Regions from separate parts of the Mangrovibacillus sp. Mu-81 genome, predicted to be linked through region 4. Evidence: riboswitches for the same ligand, from Rfam matches in the RefSeq annotation. Region 4 holds a riboswitch; each other region holds the start of a gene.
What was found. A riboswitch is a leader RNA that binds a small molecule or an ion and turns the genes downstream of it on or off. The one in region 4 is predicted to bind S-adenosylmethionine.
Positions count from the first base shown of each region.

Region 1: linked by a shared signal. The riboswitch ahead of V6B33_RS14820 (YezD family protein) and the one ahead of metE (5-methyltetrahydropteroyltriglutamate--homocysteine S-methyltransferase) in region 4 are both predicted to bind S-adenosylmethionine.
Region 2: linked by a shared signal. The riboswitch ahead of V6B33_RS19840 (LLM class flavin-dependent oxidoreductase) and the one ahead of metE (5-methyltetrahydropteroyltriglutamate--homocysteine S-methyltransferase) in region 4 are both predicted to bind S-adenosylmethionine.
Region 3: linked by a shared signal. The riboswitch ahead of V6B33_RS03825 (methionine ABC transporter ATP-binding protein) and the one ahead of metE (5-methyltetrahydropteroyltriglutamate--homocysteine S-methyltransferase) in region 4 are both predicted to bind S-adenosylmethionine.

Region 1 is NZ_JBAJHU010000007.1:77,923-83,424, reverse strand. It holds gene V6B33_RS14835 (thiazole synthase) at 1-81, shown strand, start outside; gene V6B33_RS14830 (thiazole biosynthesis adenylyltransferase ThiF) at 78-1,097, shown strand; gene V6B33_RS14825 (L-cystine transporter) at 1,338-2,720, shown strand; SAM riboswitch class I at 2,843-2,954, shown strand; gene V6B33_RS14820 (YezD family protein) at 3,037-3,189, shown strand; gene V6B33_RS14815 (phosphoadenylyl-sulfate reductase) at 3,298-3,996, shown strand; gene V6B33_RS14810 (inorganic phosphate transporter) at 4,012-5,076, shown strand; gene sat (sulfate adenylyltransferase) at 5,119-5,502, shown strand, end outside.
Region 2 is NZ_JBAJHU010000015.1:7,728-13,229, forward strand. It holds gene V6B33_RS19835 (sodium:solute symporter family transporter) at 1-815, opposite strand, end outside; gene V6B33_RS19840 (LLM class flavin-dependent oxidoreductase) at 855-2,228, opposite strand; SAM riboswitch class I at 2,399-2,503, opposite strand; gene rpsI (30S ribosomal protein S9) at 3,079-3,471, opposite strand; gene rplM (50S ribosomal protein L13) at 3,494-3,931, opposite strand; gene truA (tRNA pseudouridine(38-40) synthase TruA) at 4,098-4,865, opposite strand; gene V6B33_RS19860 (energy-coupling factor transporter transmembrane component T family protein) at 4,877-5,502, opposite strand, start outside.
Region 3 is NZ_JBAJHU010000002.1:11,096-16,597, reverse strand. It holds gene V6B33_RS03855 (arsenate reductase family protein) at 205-561, shown strand; gene gcvH (glycine cleavage system protein GcvH) at 708-1,091, shown strand; gene V6B33_RS03845 (YusG family protein) at 1,156-1,422, shown strand; gene V6B33_RS03840 (toprim domain-containing protein) at 1,678-2,040, shown strand; gene V6B33_RS03835 (thioredoxin family protein) at 2,043-2,366, shown strand; gene V6B33_RS03830 (hypothetical protein) at 2,604-2,960, shown strand; SAM riboswitch class I at 3,075-3,181, shown strand; gene V6B33_RS03825 (methionine ABC transporter ATP-binding protein) at 3,343-4,362, shown strand; gene V6B33_RS03820 (methionine ABC transporter permease) at 4,362-5,030, shown strand; gene V6B33_RS03815 (MetQ/NlpA family ABC transporter substrate-binding protein) at 5,046-5,502, shown strand, end outside.
Region 4 is NZ_JBAJHU010000019.1:32,748-38,249, forward strand. It holds gene V6B33_RS21275 (MFS transporter) at 1-449, opposite strand, end outside; gene V6B33_RS21280 (MarR family winged helix-turn-helix transcriptional regulator) at 614-1,039, shown strand; gene metE (5-methyltetrahydropteroyltriglutamate--homocysteine S-methyltransferase) at 1,336-3,627, opposite strand; cobalamin riboswitch at 3,789-3,980, opposite strand; SAM riboswitch class I at 4,065-4,175, opposite strand; gene groL (chaperonin GroEL) at 4,511-5,502, opposite strand, start outside.

The DNA of each region.
Region 1 (5,502 bases), on a different contig from region 4:
GTGGGATTTAAAGCAGGCAGGATACCGATTAAACGTTATGCTACAGCAAGCAGCCCGATGGAGGGAATCGTCAACTCATGAATGAACGGTATTCCAGACAAGTAATATTCACACCCATCGGGGAAGCAGGACAAAAAAAAATTACCGGAAAACATGTGCTTCTGGTTGGAGCGGGGGCACTTGGTACAGGTAATGCAGAGGCACTAGTACGTGCGGGAGTAGGTAAACTCACAATTGTTGACCGTGATTATGTGGAAATAAGCAATCTTCAAAGACAGCAGCTTTATACCGAGAAAGACGCATTCGAAAGACTTCCAAAGGCCGTTGCAGCAAAAAAACACCTGAAAGAAATCAATTCCGGATCAGAAGCCGCAGCACACATCATGGATGCCGGCCCCGGTGACTTGCTGCGCCTTTCTGAAGGTGTCGACCTGATCATCGATGGCACCGATAATTTTGAGAGTAGAATGATGATAAATGATGTATCAATGCAGAAAAATATTCCCTGGATCTACGGTGGCTGTGCCGGAAGCTACGGAATAACATATACATTCACTCCAGGCAGGACACCATGTATGCACTGCCTGCTCCAGACCTTACCTTCCAAAGCTTTAACGTGCGATGCAGCAGGAATAATCTCGCCTGCAGTATCAATGGTCGTCTCATATCAAGTGGCTGATGCGTTGAAGATATTGGTAGAAGATTGGGATGCTGTCCGTCAAAGACTTACTTCATTTGATGTCTGGAGCAATGAGTTCAGCTCTGTGGATGTCCGGGGATTGAAGAAGGCAGCCTGTCCATCCTGCGGGGAAAAGCCGCAATATCCATTTCTTAAATATGAAAACCAGATGAAATCAGCCGTTTTATGCGGCAGGGATGCCGTTCAGATCCGCCCCAGCGTCTTGAAACCTGTTGAACTGGAGAGGGTGGGGTCACAGCTTGAACATGTGGTGGAGAAAGTTGAAGTGAATCCATATCTTCTTGCTTGTAAAACTGGAAAACACCGGATTGTTTTATTCAGAGACGGCCGCGCACTCATCCATGGCACCAATGATATCAAGGAAGCGAAATCCCTTTATCATCGATATTTTAATTGATGGCTATTTTTATAAGGATTGTTGCTTAAGTTCATTAAAAAGGTATTTTCTAATGAGTAAAGTTACATATCTTGCGAAAAGAGCGTGATTAATTGATATCCAAGGCCCGTCCCTCACTGCATTAAATCGGAGGAGGACGGGCCTTGGTTCATCATATCTGGATAAACCTCAACATAAAATACAGTAGGCCGCAGTCTATCGGCCGGCAAGTCTATACATCTTAGAAAAGGAGGTTTTACCATGAATGTTTGGATGGTACTGTTGAATCTTCTGATGTTTATCGTTCTTATCGGTGTATTAATTTATTTGCAAAAAAAGAAGGCTTCGTTTTCAAAAAGGGTATTCACTGCCCTTGGTCTTGGTATACTTTTTGGATTCTTCCTGCAGTGGTTGTATGAGGCGGGAGATGAAAACTTACTGCAGTCGATTGAGTGGTACAACATTGTCGGCAGCGGGTATATCAAGCTCTTGCAAATGATTGTCATGCCACTCGTGTTCGTATCGATCATTTCGGCTTTTACTAAGTTGAAACAATCTCACAATCTTGGAAAGATCGCTGTGCTGATACTGGGTCTGCTTGTCGGTACGACGGCGGTAGCTGCTGCTGTCGGGATCGCCACTACCGCTGCATTCGATCTTGAAGCAATTCAGATTGAACAAGGTGATGCAGAAACGGCGAGAGGGGAACAGCTGGAAGAAAGGGCAGCGGCGATGGATGGCCAGAGTTATCCGCAAAAAATATTGGAGCTTCTCCCTGCCAATCCGTTCTTTGATTTTACGGGTCAGCGGGCGACTTCCACGATTGCTGTCGTCATTTTTGCCGCTTTCATAGGCGTTGCCTATCTCGGGGTCCAGAGAAAGGAACAGGAAGCCGCTGCCGCTTTCAAAAGGATTGTGGATTCCGTATATGCAGTCGTCATGAGAATCGTAACATTGGTGTTGAGACTTACTCCATTCGGTGTATTGGCGATCATGGCTAAAACGGTGGCGTTGAGTGATTTCGATGCCATCATAAAGCTTGGTGAATTTGTTGGAGCATCATATATCGCTCTGATTATCATGTTTGCCATTCATTTGATTATGCTGACACTTGCAGGATTGAACCCGCTTACGTATGTGAGGAAGGTATTGCCGGTATTAACATTTGCATTTACTTCGAGATCCAGTGCCGGAACCCTTCCGTTGAATATTCATACCCAGACGAAGAAACTTGGTGTTTCAGAAGGAATCGCTAACTTCTCTGGCTCATTCGGATTATCAATCGGTCAAAACGGATGTGCAGGGGTGTACCCTGCCATGCTGGCGGTGATGATTGCACCTACTGTCGGCATCGACCCATTGACCCCTTCTTTCATCTTGACGTTAATTTTGATCGTTGCAATTTCGTCTTTCGGAGTCGCTGGGGTCGGAGGCGGAGCTACATTTGCCGCCATCCTGGTATTATCTGCTATGGACTTGCCGATTGCGCTTGCCGGTCTGTTGATATCAGTAGAACCGTTGATTGATATGGGCCGTACGGCTGTCAATGTAAGCGGGGCGATGACTTCCGGGGTTATAACCAGTAAAGTGACCGGTGAACTCGATGCAGGGACTTATAATGGGGTGCAGTCTGCAGAAGACTGACATTAAACTTTAGGAAAAACGAAAAAGGAGCATACTAAAAATAAAGTTTATTAATCCGATTGTAAAACTCGGCTTGACATCCTCGGAAAACGTGATATTATTTAGAATATTAAATTTAATATTTCTTATCCAGAGAGGTGGAGGGAACTGGCCCTTTGAAGCCCGGCAACCTACTTTTTTAAAGAGTAAGGTGCTAATTCCAGCAAAATGTAACGTCATTTTGGAAGATAAGGTAACCTTTACCTGAACAACCTTCCAATCTGGAAGGTTGTTTTTTAACGTTCTAACTGGATAAGTCGAAGTCTGGGGGAATCTTGTGGCAGAACAGAATAAAGGAGAAGAGTTTGATGAAGTGGTTGAAAGTGTAAAGTCAATGTTAAACAAGATGAAGTTCGGTTCCATCACACTGGTGGTCCAGGATGGCAAGGTCGTCCAGCTTGAGAAAAATGAAAAAGTAAGAATTAAATAAGTAAAAATGCTGACTAGACAAACTAGAGGCATTTACACGTTCAGGGTGATACTCCCCTTTTGTGTAAATGCCTCTTTTTCTATTCGAGCGAAAGAAGGGGGTCAGACTTTGTTAACTTATCAAACTTGGACTCAACCAACCTGCCCTTTTGAAGTAGATGAAACCTACAAGGGGGCCCTGAATGTCTTGGAGTGGGCATACGAACATTATGGGGAAGATATTCTTTATGCTTGCAGCTTTGGTATAGAAGGAATTGTACTGATTGATTTGATTTCAAAGGTCAAGCCTTCAGCAAAAATCATCTTCCTTGATACAGATGTCCATTTCAAAGAGACATATGAAACGATCGAGAGCGTCAGGAAATCATACCCTGATTTAACGATCATCCTGAAAAAGGCAGCGTTGACATTAGAAGAACAGGCTGAAGCCCATGGTGACAAGTTGTGGGAAAACAATCCCAATCAATGTTGCGATATAAGAAAGCTGCGCCCACTAAAAGAAGCATTGGCGGAAGGCCATGCGTGGATTTCGGGGTTGCGCAGGGAACAGTCCGAAACGAGAAGGAACGTAAACTTCATCAATCGGGATGAAAAATTTGAATCGATAAAAATATGTCCGCTCATTCATTGGTCATGGAAAGAAATCTGGAGGTACGTTCACAAACATCAGCTTCCTTATAATCCTCTCCATGATGAAGGATATCCCAGTATAGGCTGCGTCCATTGCACAGCCCCTGCCTTTGACAGGAACGACTTCCGCTCCGGCAGATGGAAAGGTAAAGGGAAGACCGAATGTGGACTTCATTAAGAATGGTGCAATTCATTGCTTGAAATCATTGCAATTTGCGTAAGTCTGTTTTTTGCCATTAACATCGGTGCAAGTGGAGCGGCTGCATCGATGGGAGTGGCTTATGGAGCAGGTGCCGTGCAGAACATGAGAACAGCATTGTTGATCTGTGCTTCCGGAGTATTGCTGGGGGCGGTAGTGGGAGGCGGGGAAGTAGTTAAAACAATCAGTTCGGGGATCATCCCACAGGACATACTGACGATTAAGATTGTAGTTATTATCCTGCTATCTTCAACCCTGTCATTGTTTCTCGCCAACCTGATCGGTATTCCTCTTTCTACAAGTGAGGTAACAGTGGGGGCGGTAGTGGGCGCAGGTGTTGCATATCAGGTATTGTATGTGAAATCCCTTTTCGTCATCATGACTTTTTGGGTAGTGATCCCCCTTATAGCATTTCTTATTACTTGGCTTAGTGGAAAAAGCTTATATCTCCTGAAGAAAAAGGGATATACATTTGAGAAGAAGTGGCTGGGACCGGTGCTCATTGGGGCAGGATTCTTAGAGGCTATTTCTGCAGGGATGAATAATGCAGCCAATGCTGTCGGCCCGTTGGTAGGAGCTGGCATTATGTCCATAGGGAGCGGGATTTGGCTTGGAGGATTTTTTGTGGCTCTCGGTGCCATGTTGCTTGGTAGAAGAGTGGTTGAAACGAATGGTAAAAAAATCACCCGGTTTACAAAAGAGGAAGGCATCATTATATCAAGTACAGGAGCCATCCTGGTGATGATCAGTTCCTTATATGGGCTGCCAATGCCACTCACTCAAGTAACATCTTCCTCCATCATCGGTCTCGGTGCAGCAAAAGGAGGAAGAATGATGCTGAAGAAAAAAATCGTTGCTAAAATCATAAAGATTTGGGTGGTGTCGCCCCTCATTTCACTTAGTATGTCTTATTTCCTGATCAAGCTCGTGATACAAAGTGATATTTATTCAGTCGTCGTTCCGATCAGCGTAATCATCGCCACTATCGGAGCACTTTCTTTAATGAAGATTATTAACGAAGAAAGAAGATCACTGCAGGAAGAAGGCGGAGGCATTTAATCTTAATACCGACTAAATCGATAATTTTAAGGAGGATATGAATTGAGTCTACAACCGCATGGAGGAACATTGATACAAGCATATAACCCTGAAGAATCCTTACAAGGAATCACCCATGAAATTGAATTGGATGACATAGCCTTGAGTGACTTGGAATTGATTGCAATTGGTGCATACAGTCCTTTACAGGGATTTTTATCAGAAGAAGACTATAACAGTGTAGTAGAAACAATGCGACTGAAAAGTGGAATCGTCTGGAGCATACCGATTACACTACCCGTCAATAAATCCAATGATTTAAAAAAAGGGTTGAAAAGCAGACTCGTATATAAGGGGATTTCATACGGAACCATTGAAATAAGCGACATATTTGAACCCGATAAGGAGAAGGAGGCACTTCACGTTTATGGTACTGGTGACCGGAAT
Region 2 (5,502 bases), on a different contig from region 4:
TCACTCTTCAGTCCCAATACCTTGTTAAATAAATGCGGGGCAGAAGCGAATGCCCACTGAATTACAATTGCACCAGTCACCAGGCTAAGCGAGGAGAAATGAGCAGAATCGGGATTGAATACCTGAACCAAATTCCCATCCTGGCCGGCAAGTTTGCCGCTGATCCCCTCAAAAGTCGACGTGACGCTTCCTTTCCAGAACACAACAATTCCAGATATGAAGATGAAAACACCCGCCACTGCCATCATGACCGCTTGTACAGCATCTGTATAAATGTCAGCATATGCCCCGCCTCCGAATACGTAAAGCACGACGATCACTGCGATGAAAACCAAGCCGCCTTTATAGGACATCCCAAGCAGATATTCAAAGATACGGGCACCTGCAACAAATTGAGCAGAAATATAAAAGATGTTAAACAATAAAATCAGACCTGAACCGACCCTCAGGAAATCACTGTTATAAAAATCCCCGAGCCAGTCGGGAAGGGAAAGTGATTTTTGGCCGGTATTCAATTTCCTTACTTTTTTGGCCACCATCAAGACGCCGATCGGTCCACCGCCGATAATCGCCAAAAACAACCAGAGATTGGATAATCCCCAATCATGCGACCACCCCGGGTAACCAAGGAATGTAGCTGCGCTTAAATAGGTTGCCGCAAAGGAAAGACCAAGTACATAAGGTCCGAGATTTTCACCTCCGATCGCAAAGTCGCTGACACTTTTTGTTTTTTTGGCACTGACAAATCCCAAAGCAAACATAGCAACCAGAAATATCGCAAATCCTATCCATGTATATAATGCTAAATCACTCATTCTTTACTCCCTTCTCTCACTTGTGTGATGAGGTTTATCCTAAACTTGAACAGGTGTAAGCTTTTTGGCTGGATGATTCTCCCGTAAATGCGCATGGCCTTTTCCAAACATATTCTCCCTCAATGTTGATCCCTCGTATTCCTTCCGGTAAATCCCGCGTTTTTGAAGTTCTGGAACCACATGATCGACAAACTCCGCGAATGTACCCGGTGAATACGTCTGGGCGATATTAAATCCATCCGCATCGCCTTCTACTGCCCAATTCTCGATTTTGTCTGCGATTTGCTCCGGTGTACCGATGAACTTCACTGTCCCATTTCCAAGACCATGATTCTTAATCGCTTCCCGGAGCGTCCATTTTTTGTTAGGGTCCTTTCCATACATATCGAGATTTCCCTGCATGGCATCCGTTTCAATGTCCTCGATATACTGATCAGGATCGAATTGTGAAAAGTCAATACCTGTATGACCCGATAGAAGAGAAGCCGTTCCTTCATAGCTGACGTGGTTCGTCAATTCTTCATATTTGGCATATGCTTCTTCCTCTGTTGAACCAATGATCGGCAGTACCATCGGGAAGATGAGTATGTCCCCTTGGTTTCTTCCCTGTTCCTCCGCCCGTCTGCGGATATCCGCTGTATATAGTTTCAATCCATCCAGCGAATGATTTTTAGTGAATACCGCTTCCGCATGTTTGGCTGCAAAATCCCTTCCTTTTGGGGAAGAACCTGCCTGGAACAGAACAGGAGTGCGCTGCGGAGAAGGTTCCACAAGATGCGGGCCAGGCACATTGAAGAACTCTCCATCATGGTTAATCGAATGAACTTTATTTGGTTCCGCAAACGCGTCGTTTTCCCTGTCATATACCACTGCATCCTTTTCCCAGCTGTGCTCCCAAAGCTTATAAACAACTTGGAGAAATTCATCCGCCCGGTCATATCGGAGTTCCTTAGGAAGCCTTCCGGAAAGTCCGAGGTTAACAGCTTCACTTTCTAAATAAGACGTCACCACATTCCAGGCAACCCTGCCTCCTGTTAAATGGTCTAGAGTTGATAGTTGGCGGGCCAGTGAATAAGGCTGTGCGTACGTCGTGGAGATGGTCGGTGCAAATCCGAGATGCTCCGTGACAGCAGCCATGGCTGAAATAGGGATGAGCGGATCATGAGCCGGAAGCTGCACCGCACCCCTGACAGCCGCATCGTAACTGTTTTCGTATACGCTGTACGTGCCAAGCACATCTGCAATGAACATCGCATCAAATTTACCGCGTTCCAACGTTTGAGCCGCTTCAATCCAATAAGCCAAGCTGTTATGGGATGTTCCACGATCCTTTTCATGTTTCCATAATCCTGTTGAATGCGGGGACGGTGAGTTTTGTATAAAGCCGTTTAAATGAATCTGTTTTTTCATCATTGCATCTCCTCTTCACTTTTTGTCCGTGGCTTAAGAGTCACTTTAAATAAAACTATTCTTATGATTTTACTCGGTTTAGAAGCACCGGCTCTCCACTTGCAGGGACTCCAACACTTCTCAAAATAAAAAACCTCTCCCGATGAGGAAGAGGTTTTAATATTTATAACGCCCTCTCATCTTCCAAGCATACGCTTGCTGGAATTAGCACCTTGTTACAACGTAACGGTTGCTGCGGGATCACGGGACCAGATTCCTCCCCCGGCTCTTGATAAGGAAATGTTCTATTGAGTTAGTTGAATGTAGATTATCATAACGGAGTCAAAATAATCTGTCAAATCAGAATTTAAATTTATTTAAACGGGTATTTGTGAGGATGGTCACAGGTTCGGTATTGGAAACGCTTACTGAACTTTTTCAAATTTTTTTATCCGCTTTCGGTAAAGAGATTGATTTATTCAACGATTGATCGAGAATTACTCGGGATTCTATTTCACCTTTCTTAAGGAATATTGAACTATTTTCAGTATAGAATATAGTCATAATTAATCTTTTTAGTAGTGATTGTACAAATGGAGGGGTGCAGGTTTACTTACTTGAAAAAATGAACAATGCCTATTATACAATGCTGGGTAGTTATCAAGGTTTATGCTCGAAATTTTTGTTTTTTGATCGAAAAAACTCATATATGATCGAAATTCTGATTTTATGAGCAATATCCTAAATTTATGATCGAACTACCGAATTTTCGAGAAATGCGCTTTCCCATACTCCAGCCATCCAACCTGGACTTCTGCCAAAGTCAAAAAAAGACCCCCAACCCAATAAGGTTGAGAGTCTTTGAAAGCCATAATTAACGCTTAGAGAATTGTGGTGCACGACGAGCGCCTTTAAGACCGTATTTCTTACGTTCTTTCATACGAGCGTCACGAGTTAATAATCCAGCGCGTTTTAGAGTACCGCGGTACTCAGGATCAGCTTGCAGTAAAGCACGAGCGATTCCGTGACGGATCGCACCAGCTTGACCAGCATAGCCTCCACCATGTACGTTTACTAAAACGTCATAGTTACCAAGAGTTTCAGTTGCAACTAGTGGCTGCTTGATTACTTCTCTTAGTGCTGCGAATGGGATATATACTTCTACTTCACGATCATTGATAACAATGTTACCGTTACCTGGTACTAAACGTACGCGAGCTACTGAGCTCTTACGACGACCAGTTCCGTAATATTGAACTTGAGCCAAGATAATAACCTCCTCTTATTAATTATCCACGAAGTTCGTAAACTTCTGGTTGTTGTGCTTGGTGTGGATGCTCAGATCCAGAGTATACATGAAGCTTCTTGATCATTTGACGACCTAAAGAACCTTTAGGAAGCATACCTTTGATCGTAAGCTCTAACATTTTCTCTGAATAGTTTGTACGCATTTCTAATGCAGTACGCTGCTTCAAACCACCAGGGTGGTTACTGTGACGGTAGTAAATCTTGTCAGTAAGTTTTTTACCAGTCAATTCGATTTTTGAAGCATTAAGAATGATTACATGATCACCAGTGTCAACGTGTGGTGTGAATGTTGGTTTGTGTTTACCGCGTAGAACTGATGCAATTTCACTAGCTAAACGACCTAGAGTTTTGCCTTCAGCATCTACAACGTACCATTTACGATCGATTTCGTTGGCTTTTGCCATATACGTAGTACGCATGAGTTTACCTCCTATTAAATGAATCCGTAGTATTTATTTTCAAATCACAATAAGTTTCCGGGGCTTATCGTGGGGTTAATAACATACCATATGCTATAATATCTTGTTCTAAAGCGAATGTCAAGGGAATGTTACACCTGGATTAGTTGTTTTAATAAAAAATGATTTATTTAAATTGAATCTCTTCATTTTCACTCTCATACTCTACCTCCCAAAGATAGAGCCCATGCGGTGGAGCGGTCTTCCCTGCACGGTTCCTGTCTTCCGCAGCAAGTATGCTCTTCATGTCCTCACTGCGAATATTACCAGAACCTACCTCCAGCAGGGTGCCGACCAGGATTCTCACCATATTATAGAGGAAGCCGTCTCCCTTGAAGGAAAAAACGAGTCCGTCTTCAAGTTCGGTAATGGTGATGCTGTATAAATTCCTTACTTTGTCTTCCACTTCCGTTTTGGCAGAGCAAAAGCTTGTGAAGTCATGCTTCCCTATTAAATCAAGCGCCGCTTTTTTCATCTCCCCGATTGAGAGCGTATGAGGATAATGAAGGGCGAAATGTCGATGGAAGGGACTCCGCCACTCCTCTGTATATACTCTGTATCGATATTCCTTGTTGACCACGGAAAACCGTGCGTGAAAGTCTTCAGACACAAATTCGGCATGCTTGATCGTCACTTCATCAGGCAGCCTTGTATTCAACACGACCGGCCATTTCTCTTGAGGAATCGTTAACGGGGTATCAAAATGGAATACCTGACCGTAGGCATGGACCCCTGCATCCGTCCTTCCTGAAGCCGTGACGCGTATCCGCACCCCTTTATGGATTGCACTCAGGGTATCCTCAAGCACCCCTTGTACGGTCCGCTGGCGCGGCTGTATCTGATACCCGTGAAACCCGGTCCCGTCATATGAAATCGTACATTTTACACGCTGCATATCGTCACTCCCTATCCTCTGAAGAATAGTAATAAAGCTGTCAGTATGATAAGTACACCAAGGGCACCGGTATCTTTCTTATGCCAGGAAAGGAGCCTGTATTTCGTCCTTCCTTCGCCGCCCTGATAGCCTCTTGCTTCCATTGCTGTCGCCAGGTCCTCTGCACGCTTGAAAGCACTCACAAATAAAGGGATGAGCAGCGGAATGATCGCCTTGATACGTTCTTTGACCGGCCCGGAAGAGAACTCTGCCCCCCTGGCGATCTGAGCCTTCATGATTTTATCCGTTTCTTCCATCAGGGTCGGGATGAACCGTAACGAGATCGACATCATCAGCGCAAGTTCATGGACGGGAAACTTTACCTTCCTCAGCGGGTTCAATAAAGTTTCCAGTCCATCGGTGATCGTGATCGGTGATGTCGTAAGTGTCAGTAAAGATGTGATCAAGATCAGGTAAAAGAATCGCAGGGATATAAAAATACCCTGACGCAGTCCTTCTTCATGTATTTTAAGAAAACCTAAATCCAGGATGACCCCGCCTTCTTTCGTGAAAAATACATGCATGAAAAACGTAAACAGGATCAGCCATAGAATGGGCTTCAGTCCTCCGATGATAAACCGGATGGGAAGATTGGAAA
Region 3 (5,502 bases), on a different contig from region 4:
TCACTGTGAATAAACCTTTTCTAAAAGAAGGAGAATAACGAAAGCTGTCGAATGTAGTCAAGTAGAGGGTATACTTTTAATGAGTAAGGTTGATGAAGATCATCTGTTTACTATGTATAATAAGTATAGTTGTATTTGGTTGTTAAGCTGTTGCACGGAAATCAACAGCGGTGTTTAGAAGCCAATATGAAAGGTGGTGGTAATATGTCATTGACTTTTTATTCTTATCCAAAATGCGGGACGTGCCGAAAAGCGAAAAAATGGCTGGAGGACAATAACGCGGATTTTAATGAAATACATATTGTTGAAAATCCTCCTTCAAAGGAGGAACTGAAAAGTCTTTATGAAAAAAGCGGGCTGCCATTGAAGAAGTTCTTTAATACAAGCGGCAAGAAATACCGAGAGCTTGGCTTGAAGGAAAAAGTGAATTCTGCCTCTGATGAGGAACTGCTTGAGATCCTTTCCACAGACGGTATGCTGATCAAGCGGCCGCTCACTACGGATGGCTTGAAGGTGACAGTCGGATTCAAGGAAGAAACGTTTGAAGAGTCCTGGAAGTGAGCGTGGAATCGTTGATTTGATGCGGAAATGGAAGGTATTGTCACAGCACCTAAAAAGTTTTGAAGGAAACACTGCGTTTTCTTGCTTTTTTATTTAAAAGTGTGTCAATATTAGGTTGTATACCAAGTATTTGGAGGGATTTTTAAATGAGTACACCGAAAGAACTTCGCTATTCTGAAGAACACGAATGGGTTAAAACCGAAGGGGAAACACTGCGTATTGGAATTACTGCGTTTGCGCAATCTGAACTTGGAGATATCGTATTCGTCGAACTGCCGGAAGTAGGCGACGAAGTGAAAGCAGATGAACCATTTGGAAGCGTTGAATCAGTTAAAACGGTTTCTGAGCTTTATGCACCGGTTTCAGGTAAAATCGTTGAAGTGAATGAAGAGCTTGCTGACAGCCCTGAATTTGTCAACGAATCTCCTTATGAAAAAGCTTGGATGATCGTCGTTGAGCCATCTGATGCTGGAGAAGTGGACAAGCTTATGACAGCAGAACAATATGAAGAAATGATTAACGAAGGTTAATGATTTCAAGGCACCTTGAGGGTATTCTCAAGGTGTTTTGTTTTTCTTTTGGGGCATTCTAAATGTGGAAGACATTACAGAAAGGATGATCCCGATGACTCTTGAACCAAAGAAGCTCGATGTTACCGAACGTGTGACAGGTAAATTAAAAAACGGAAGCCTGGAATTGTATCTCGACAATCAGCCGATCGGCCGCATGGCAGTTCCCCTGGAAGGCATCACCATGGAACCGAACTTTGAAGCGAATGAAGATAAAATCTTTCAACATTACACCGCAACAGAAGGTTCTGAAGCACGCTATACCGATTGCGATGAGGGTGGCTGGTGTTGATATTCATAAAAAAACGGTGCCAGGTTCCTCCGGTAGGACTGGCACTTTTTTGTCTATCTGCAGAATACTGAACTTGGCACAGTGTTTGAAACGGCAGTCATCAGGCTATGGAGCAGACCGAAACTAACCATGTATCGGCCGTATTTCTTTCTATTTTTAAATAAAAATGAGAAGATATATGTAAGTAGTGGACATCATCTCTAATAAATTGAATATACTATCCTAATCTTATTTCTGAAAGATAAGGTGATGACAATGTTTGATATCGGTGATGAGAAAGTAATCATTGTAGAGGGCACGACGGATAAACGTAAAGTGGAAGGAATCATTAAAGAGCCTATTGAGATTATTTGTACAAATGGAACCATCAGCATGACGAAAATGGACGAACTGATTGATTCGCTGGAGCAGAGAGATGTTTATATACTGGTGGATGCCGATCATGCAGGAGAAAAGCTTCGAAAACAATTCAAGCGGGAATTCCCGGAGGCAGAGCACTTATATATCGACCGGATGTATAAAGAAGTGGCATCGGCTCCCGAGTACCACTTGGCATCTGTACTGATCGGAGCGAATATTGATATACACACGGAATACTTGGAAAAAAGGATGAGTTAACGTTGAATGAGGTAAGTAGTACAAATTCGCTGTATGAATCAATACACACACATGAACTTACGGCGGTTTATCTTTACACCCCGATGTGTGGGACATGCCAGGTAGCAGGCAAAATGATGGAAGTTGTGAAAAAGCTTCCGCAATCGTTTCACTTTGATAAAGTCAATTTGAATTACTTACCACAGTTTGCAGAAGAGCAGGCGATTGAAAGTGTGCCATGTTTACTTCTTTATAAACATGCAAAAGAGAGGGAAAGAATCTATGCATTCCACTCAGTTCCCTATTTATATGAGATGTTAAAAAAAACAGAGACCTTTGATGATTAAAGGTCTTTTTTATATGTGATGAAAACATAAATATTAAGGAAAACCTTTCAACAAACTTGGACATATTTCTTGGGAAATGATGAGAAAATACTCAGAATTTATATTCTGAATATTCAAAAACCAACTAATTCGACACAAGTTGCTTTTCTCCAACAAAACTGTGTCGAGAGAGAAAAAAAGGATAAAAAACCCATTCGTAGAATTAAGTTAAGTAAGAAGATTCGCGGGAGGGTATTTATGAGAAATCTATTAGATAAACTAATTGACCAATGTCATTCCAAGTACCATCTGCAGCTGTTATTTCCTTCAGACCCATTTATTCTTCAACTTGAATGTGAGAGTCAGCGCTACACCCTTTCTTTTTCCAATAAAGAATGTTTTGTAGCGGAAGACATCAATAACCTTGAGCCTCAATTTGTCATTACAGGCAATGAGGAGATGATCACCACCGTTCTCGCCGGTAATGAGCTATTATCAAGATTGGTTGAAAGTGATCAATTGTCGGTAAAGGGAGGCTACCGCCCTCTGTTATTCGTCGAATCAGTGCTTTGGCTGACAAGGCCAATGATAAAAGAACCAGTTGAAATATATTGAATACTTTAATCTTCTGAAAAAAATAATTGACACCCCGTTTGTGCGATGATAGAATCACTTTTGTAGCAAATATTCTGAGACTTTACACTCATAAACTTTATATAGTTAGACTTACTCTTATTGAGAGTGGTGGAGGGACGTGCCCTATGAAGCCCGGCAACCGTCAATGAAAATTGAAATGGTGCCAATTCACTCAAAGCGTATGCTTTGAAAGATAAGAGGAAGGATAATCAATATGATTATGCCTTTCTGCTTATCTGCGGAAAGGTTTTTTTATTGGCTGGAATTAAAAGGGCCGCCTGGAGCACGTTTTTTACAAAGGAAAGCTGTAACCCTCATTATAACGCTCTTTTTACTCGGAGAAAGAAAGGTGGCTGACATCATGATCACAATCTCAGAAGTAAAGAAAATATATCAATCAAAAGCAGGTCCGATTTCAGCTGTAGACGGGGTCGATCTTTCTGTTGGGGAAGGTGAAATCTTTGGGGTGATCGGTTACAGCGGTGCCGGTAAAAGTACCCTGATCAGAATGCTAAATGGACTCGAAGTTCCAACAGAAGGAACAATCGATGTGAACGGGCAGTCTGTTTCAAGAATCAAAGGCAGGAAGCTTCGTGAAGCAAGGCAGTCCATCGGGATGATCTTTCAGCACTTTAATCTATTATGGTCCAGAACCGTTCTCGAAAATATTCAGTTCCCATTGGAAATAGCAGGAGTGCCAAAAAAGGAACGAACTCGGCGTGCCAATGAATTACTCGCGCTTGTCGGGCTTGAAGGAAGAGGGGAGGCGTACCCCTCACAGCTGAGCGGGGGACAAAAGCAGCGTGTCGGAATCGCAAGGGCACTTGCCAATAACCCAAGCGTACTGCTGTGTGACGAAGCAACGTCTGCCCTCGATCCGCAGACGACAGATTCCATTCTTGATTTATTGGTGGATATCAACAGGCGTCTCGGTTTGACCATAGTCCTGATTACCCATGAGATGCATGTCATCCAGAAAATCTGTCACCGTGTCGCGGTGATGGAAAACGGAAAAGTTGTAGAACTTGGGGATGTACTCGAAGTGTTCCGTAATCCCCGGCAGCAAGTGACAAAACGTTTTGTAAAAGAAGTATCACAGGCTCAGGAGTCTGAAGAAGCGATGCAGGAGTTGATCAAGCACTATCCCACCGGAAAAGTGTTGAAGTTCACTTTTGTCGGGGATTCGACCGGGCAGCCTTTGATCACTTCGTTGATCAGGAAGTTCGACCTTGAAGTAAATATCCTTCAGGGACAGATTTCCCAGACGCAAAAAGGAGCATACGGCACTCTGTTTGTTCATTTAGACGGGGCTGAATCGCAGCTTGGGGAAGCTCTGCAATTTGCTGAGAGTCAACAGGTGAAGGTTGAGGTGATGGCATGATGATCGAAACTCTATTTCCAAATGTCGATTGGGAAAAAATGTGGGAAGCAACGTTAGAGACACTCTATATGACCGGAATGTCTGTATTGATCACATTTGTCTTAGGCATCATTCTGGGGATCCTGTTATTCCTGACATCCAAAGAAAACCTCTGGGAAAATAAACTCACTTACACGGTTACGAACTCTGTCGTGAATGTGTTCAGGTCGATTCCGTTCATCATACTGATCGTCTTGCTGATTCCTTTCACGAAATTCTTATTGGATACGATCCGTGGAGCGAATGCCGCTTTGCCGGCTCTGATCATCGGGGCGGCTCCGTTCTACGCCAGAATGGTCGAAATCGCACTGCGAGAAGTGAATAAGGGTGTGATCGAAGCTGCAAAGGCGATGGGTGCGAAAACAAGTACGATCATCCTGAAGGTATTGCTGCCTGAATCCATGCCGGCACTCATCTCGGGTATAACGGTCACAGCTATTGCCCTTGTAGGTTACACAGCGATGGCAGGAGTCATCGGTGCAGGAGGACTTGGAAACCTCGCTTATCTGGACGGGTTCCAGAGAAGCCGGGAAGATGTAACACTGGCAGCCACGATCATGATACTGATCATCGTATTTGCCATTCAGATCATAGGGGATTTCTTTACAAATAAATTAGACAAACGATAAGAGGAGAGAAAAAACATGAAAAAGTGGATAGCAGGAGTTATTGCAGCAAGTAGTATAGTTGGATTGGCAGCATGCGGGAATGATACTGGATCGGGAAGCGATGAAAAGGAACTGGTCGTAGGTGCTTCGAATGTACCTCACGCTGAAATCCTTGAACAGGTGAAGCCGATCTTGGAAGAGAAAGGAATCGATTTACAAATTGAGACCTATCAGGATTATATCCTTCCGAATAAAGACCTTGATAATGAAGACCTTGATGCGAACTATTTTCAAACCATCCCTTATATGGACTTGCAAATGAAGGATAACGACTATGATTTCGTCAACGCAGGGGGAATCCATATCGAGCCGATCGGGGCTTACTCTAAAAAGTATAAATCTTTAGAGGATCTTCCGGAAGGTGCCACCATCTTAATGAGTAACTCAGTATCCGACCACGGTCGTATCCTTACCCTTTTGGAAAAGAAAGGAC
Region 4 (5,502 bases):
TTGGCGGCTCCGCTGTTTGAAAGCGACACGATCGCCGCTAAAGCAGTGGCAACGAACAACGCATTTCCCAGCCCCCAGCCTCCCCGGAGTCCGACGAGTGTCCAAATATCGTTCGATAACCCTCCTAGTGCTGAAAATAGGGCAATGATGACGATACCCGAAAGAAGCGTGCCTTTCACCCCAATTCTAGATGAAAGCATTCCTGTAATGAGCATCGCAACCGCCATCACGGCATTATAGCTTGTGAAAAGCAGCGTGACCTGGCTTTGGGAGGCATCCAGCTGACTCGCGATTGCCGGCAGAATCGGATCCACCAACCCAAGACCCATAAACGCGATAATACACGCAAAAAAAACAGCCCAGACCGCTTTCGGCTGTGCCAGGATCCCTTTTTTTTCTACATCGGCCGGGTCTATTGAAGGCGGGACAGATGGTTGAATAGATGACATGCATATTCTCCTTTTCTTCTATATATATTTAAACTTTTCTAACTTAGTTGTATGATGAAAGTTTATAATTGTATTATACAACTAAATTACGCCGAGTCAATAACCTTCGATCTTTTTATGTGGTATCATAGAAGATATACTTGTTCGTATTGCGGGGTTATCGTATGAATGAAAACCATTTAGAAATGATTGAATTGGAGCTCGCCATCCTCATCCGCCGGGCAACCAATCTCTCTTCCAACAAAAAACTGGGCAGCCTCGACCGCTCCGCATATTTATTGCTGCGACGAATCGCCAATAAAGGAGCAGCAGGCGTGAAACTGCTGGCAGAAGAATTCATGCTCGACATTTCCACCATCAGCAGACAGGCAGCCTCCCTCGAACAGAAAGGTTTCTTGTACCGTATTCCTGACCCTTTGGACGGGAGATCCTATAAACTGGACATCACAGAACTAGGGAAAAGTGTCTTTAAAGAACATATGGAAGCGCGTTTAAAGAGGTTATCGGAGATCATAGAGGAATGGCCGGACGAAGAACGTGAAGTTTTTGGGAAGTTGTTGAAGAAGTTTAATGAGTCGTTGATTTTGTGAAGGATTTAGGAGAGCTGGAGTGGCTCTCTTTTTATTTGAAGCAAGTATTTTATGTTGTTGATGGCATTTCATCAACGTATTGATGAATACGTTATGAGGAGGAGAACGGGGTCTATCATTAGCACAGGACTTGCCTATTCATGGTGAAAATATTTATTAAAACAGTAGAGGCTCCTGAATTATATCACCTTTTATAGTAAGGAAAAAGCACCTTCTTCCCGATTACGTTAATGCAGTAACGTGTCAGGAGTCAGGTGCTTTTTTTACATTCATCTTTATCAGACTTACTTTGTTCCTTATTTCACGAGCAGCTCTTCTCTCGTTTGTTCTGCCGCTTTCACCATCACCTGAAGTGCTGCAACAGTTTCCTCCATACCCCTGGTTTTTAAGCCACAATCGGGATTAATCCAGAATAGCTTTGGATCAAGTACTTGAAGCGCACGATGAATATTTCTGGTCAACTCTTCTAGTAATGGTACCCGCGGACTGTGAATATCGTATACACCAAGACCGATTCCCTTATCATACGTATTATCTTCAAAGGCATGAATTAACTCCCCGTGGCTTCTTGATGTTTCAATAGAAATAACATCCGCATCGAGTGCTTTAATTGCATGAATAATATTCTTAAAGTCTGAATAACACATATGGGTATGGATTTGGGTCTCATTTTGAACAGAGGATGTTGCCAATTTAAATGTATAAACCGCCGCATCCAGATAGCCTGCCCATTTTTCACGTTTTAACGGCAGCCCTTCCCGAATGGCCGGCTCATCCACTTGAATCATGCGGATTCCATTTTCCTCTAGTGCTTCCACCTCTTTTCGAAGCGAAAGTGCAATTTGTCTTGCCACCTCGTAGCGTGAAATATCATTACGGACAAATGACCAATTTAAAATCGTAGTCGGACCTGTCAACATTCCTTTTACCGGTTTGTTTGTTAATGATTGGGCATATACAGTTTCTGCAACTGTCATTGGTTTCTTAAAAGCAACATCACCATAAATTAGCGGAGGCTTCACACATCTGGAACCATATGACTGAACCCAGCCGTATTTTGTAAATCGAAAGCCGGCTAATTTTTCTCCAAAGTATTCAACCATATCTGTCCGTTCAAATTCCCCATGTACGAACACATCCAAACCAAGATCTTCTTGAATATCGATCCACTTTTTTATTTCTGCCTTAATATAGACTTCATATTCATTGTCAGTTAATTCGCCCTTCCGCCATTTTAACCGCTGTTTTCTTACTTCTTTCGTTTGTGGGAAGCTGCCAATAGTTGTCGTAGGCAATAATGGTAATTGGAAAGCCTTTTCTTGAAGCCCTCTTCGTACTGTATATGGCGCCTTCCGCTCTGCTTGATCCTTCTGTAAGCTGCGAATGGCTTCTCGAACTTGCGTATTATTTCGAATCGATGATTGGTTTATTTCATGAATTGCTTTTGTGGTTTCATCGATTTCTTTTTGTATCACTCGTTTTCCATTGTTCATGCCATTTGTAAGTGTACTAATTTCTTCTAATTTTTCATCGGCAAATGCCAGTGCATTTCTTAGAATCTCATCGAGCAATTCTTCATTTTTTACTGTCACAGGAACATGCAATAGGCTTGATGATGGCTGAACAATTAGTCTTGTTTTTGAAACAACCTCTTCAATTTCGCTTAGAAGTGACATTGTTCCTTCGAGATCGGCACGCCAAATGTTTCGTCCGTCAATAACTCCAGCTGCAAGTCCCTTATTCTTGGGAAAACCATACTTTTTCAATGCTGCAAGATTCTGACCGTTATCATGGACAAAATCAAGACCAATTCCCTGAACAGGAAGTGATACGACCTCTTTGTAATGCTCAATACTATCAAAATAAGTTTGCACTATCACCTTAACGTTTGGTGCTGCATCATGTAATGCCTGATAGACTTCGTTAACTAAAGAAAGCTCATCTCTTGGAATAGTAGTTGCTAAGATTGGTTCATCTATTTGAACCCATTCCACTCCCTCTGTCTCTAGTTCACGTAAAATTTCCGCATAAAGCGGGACAAATTGCTCGACAACTGCTTTAAAGTCACTTTTATCATATCCTTTTGATAACTTTACGAATGTAATCGGACCTAAAATAATTGGTTTACCATGAATACCAAGTTTTTGCTTCGCCTCTTGAAAAAATTGAAGCGGACGATTTTCCACAAGAGCAGGTACTGTTTCATTGAGCTCTGGAACGATATAGTGGTAGTTTGTGTTAAACCACTTTGTCATTTCAGCAGCCACCGCCTCTTTCGTTCCTCGAGCGATATCAAAATAGGTTTCAAGCGACACCTTCCCGCCGCTGTAGTTAAAACGTTTCGGTACTAAACCGAACATAACAGCCGTATCCAGGACATGATCATACAAGCTAAAGTCCCCGACAGGAATTAAATCAATTCCGTGCTCCTTCTGCTTTTTAAGATGCTGCAGGCGAATCTCTTCTATTTGCTTTAAGAATGCCTCTTTTTCTAACTTTCCTGCCCAAAACTGTTCCAGGGCTTGTTTCCATTCACGTTTTTCCCCAATTCTTGGGTATCCTACATTCGAGCTTATCACTTTTTCCATAATGGGTTACCTCTCCTTTTCCATACAAATCTTAGTTTCGAACCTAAAAAATCTCCCTTTTCAAAAAAAGAAAAGAGAGATTGATACGTATAATTAACTAGAGTTCGAACCTTCTGGTTTACTGAGCACGTATTTCTCACCTCCCCTATATCCCCGTAGAGTACTAGCGCATACAACAGGCAGGTTTCCTGACTTAGGTTCATTGCTTCTTATCCCTTCCCATTCCCTATAAAACAGTGGCTACTCGATAAGTTGCTCCCCAATACAGTGGCGGGACCGTGCCGGCTTTTCACCGGTCTTCCCTTTTAAGCCGCGTAGATGATCCACACAGCACCTGAAGCTTTTGATATGAAGTTTTAGCAAAACAATTTTTATTTTATAAACATAAACAGCCTCTCTAGTAGAACATAGAGAGGCTGGCGAATCCTTTTTCATCCCTCTCATTTGCCAAAGCAATATGCCTTGCTGGAATTAGCACCTTTTTAACACAGTTGTTAAATGGTTGCCGGGCTTCATAGGGCCAGTCCCTCCGCCTCTCTTCATAAGAGTATTAAAATTTTTAATGTTTTGAATTTAAATGCAATGGTAGCATTTTGTACAGGGGTTGTCAAAGATTATTAATGCAGTACAAAGTTCCATAACCAAATATTCACTTGGATGACACGCTGCCGATAAAGTAGTATTTTTTGAAAATAGTTATTTTAGAGGAGCTTAAAGATGTTTACGAATAAAAAGTCCTCTAAATAAAGTAAAAACCTCCCAGAAGCTCAGAGAACTTTTGGGAGGTAAATAACATATATAGGGGTTTGTTTCTTCAAATGACAAGCAGTATGTCATTTTTAACAAAGCCTCGAACCTTTTCACAGTAAGGTTTTGGGCGTTATTACATCATGCCGCCCATTCCACCCATACCGCCCATGTCAGGCATGCCGCCGCCAGCGTTTTCTTCAGGAATGTCTGCAACTACTGCTTCAGTAGTTAAGAACATTGCTGCAACGGATGCTGCGTTTTGAAGTGCGGAACGAGTTACTTTAGTTGGGTCAACGATACCTTTTTCAATCATGTTAACCCACTCGCCAGTTGCTGCGTTGAATCCTACACCCACTTGTTCTTTCTTCAGGCGCTCTACGATGATAGAACCTTCTAGTCCAGCGTTGTGAGCGATTTGACGGATTGGCTCTTCAAGTGCGCGAAGCACGATGTTGATACCAGTTGCTACGTCTGCGTCTGCTTCGATTGAAGCGACTTTGTTGTATACGTTCACAAGGGCAGTACCACCACCGGAAACGATCCCTTCTTCCACCGCTGCGCGAGTAGAGTTCAAGGCGTCTTCGATGCGAAGTTTACGCTCTTTAAGCTCAGTTTCAGTTGCAGCACCGACTTTCACGACTGCTACACCGCCTGCAAGCTTGGCAAGGCGCTCTTGTAATTTTTCTTTATCGAATTCAGAAGTAGACTCTTCGTGTTGAACACGGATTTGATTCACGCGTCCTGCAATCTTTTGTGGATCTCCAGAGCCTTCTACTACTGTTGTGTTTTCTTTTGTTACGACAACTTTCGCTGCACGGCCCAGTTGAGTGACGTTTGCAGATTTAAGGTCTAAACCTAAATCTTCCGTGATCACTTCACCGCCAGTTAGGATGGCAAGGTCTTCAAGCATTGCTTTACGGCGGTCACCGAATCCAGGAGCTTTGACAGCCACTGCATTGAATGTGCCGCGAAGTTTGTTCACTACTAATGTAGCAAGTGCTTCACCTTCAACATCTTCAGCAACGATCAATAACGGCTTGCCTTGTTGTACCACTTGCTCAAGAACAGGAAGTACTTCCTGGATGTTGCCGATTTTTTTGTCCGTGATCAAGATGTATGGATTCT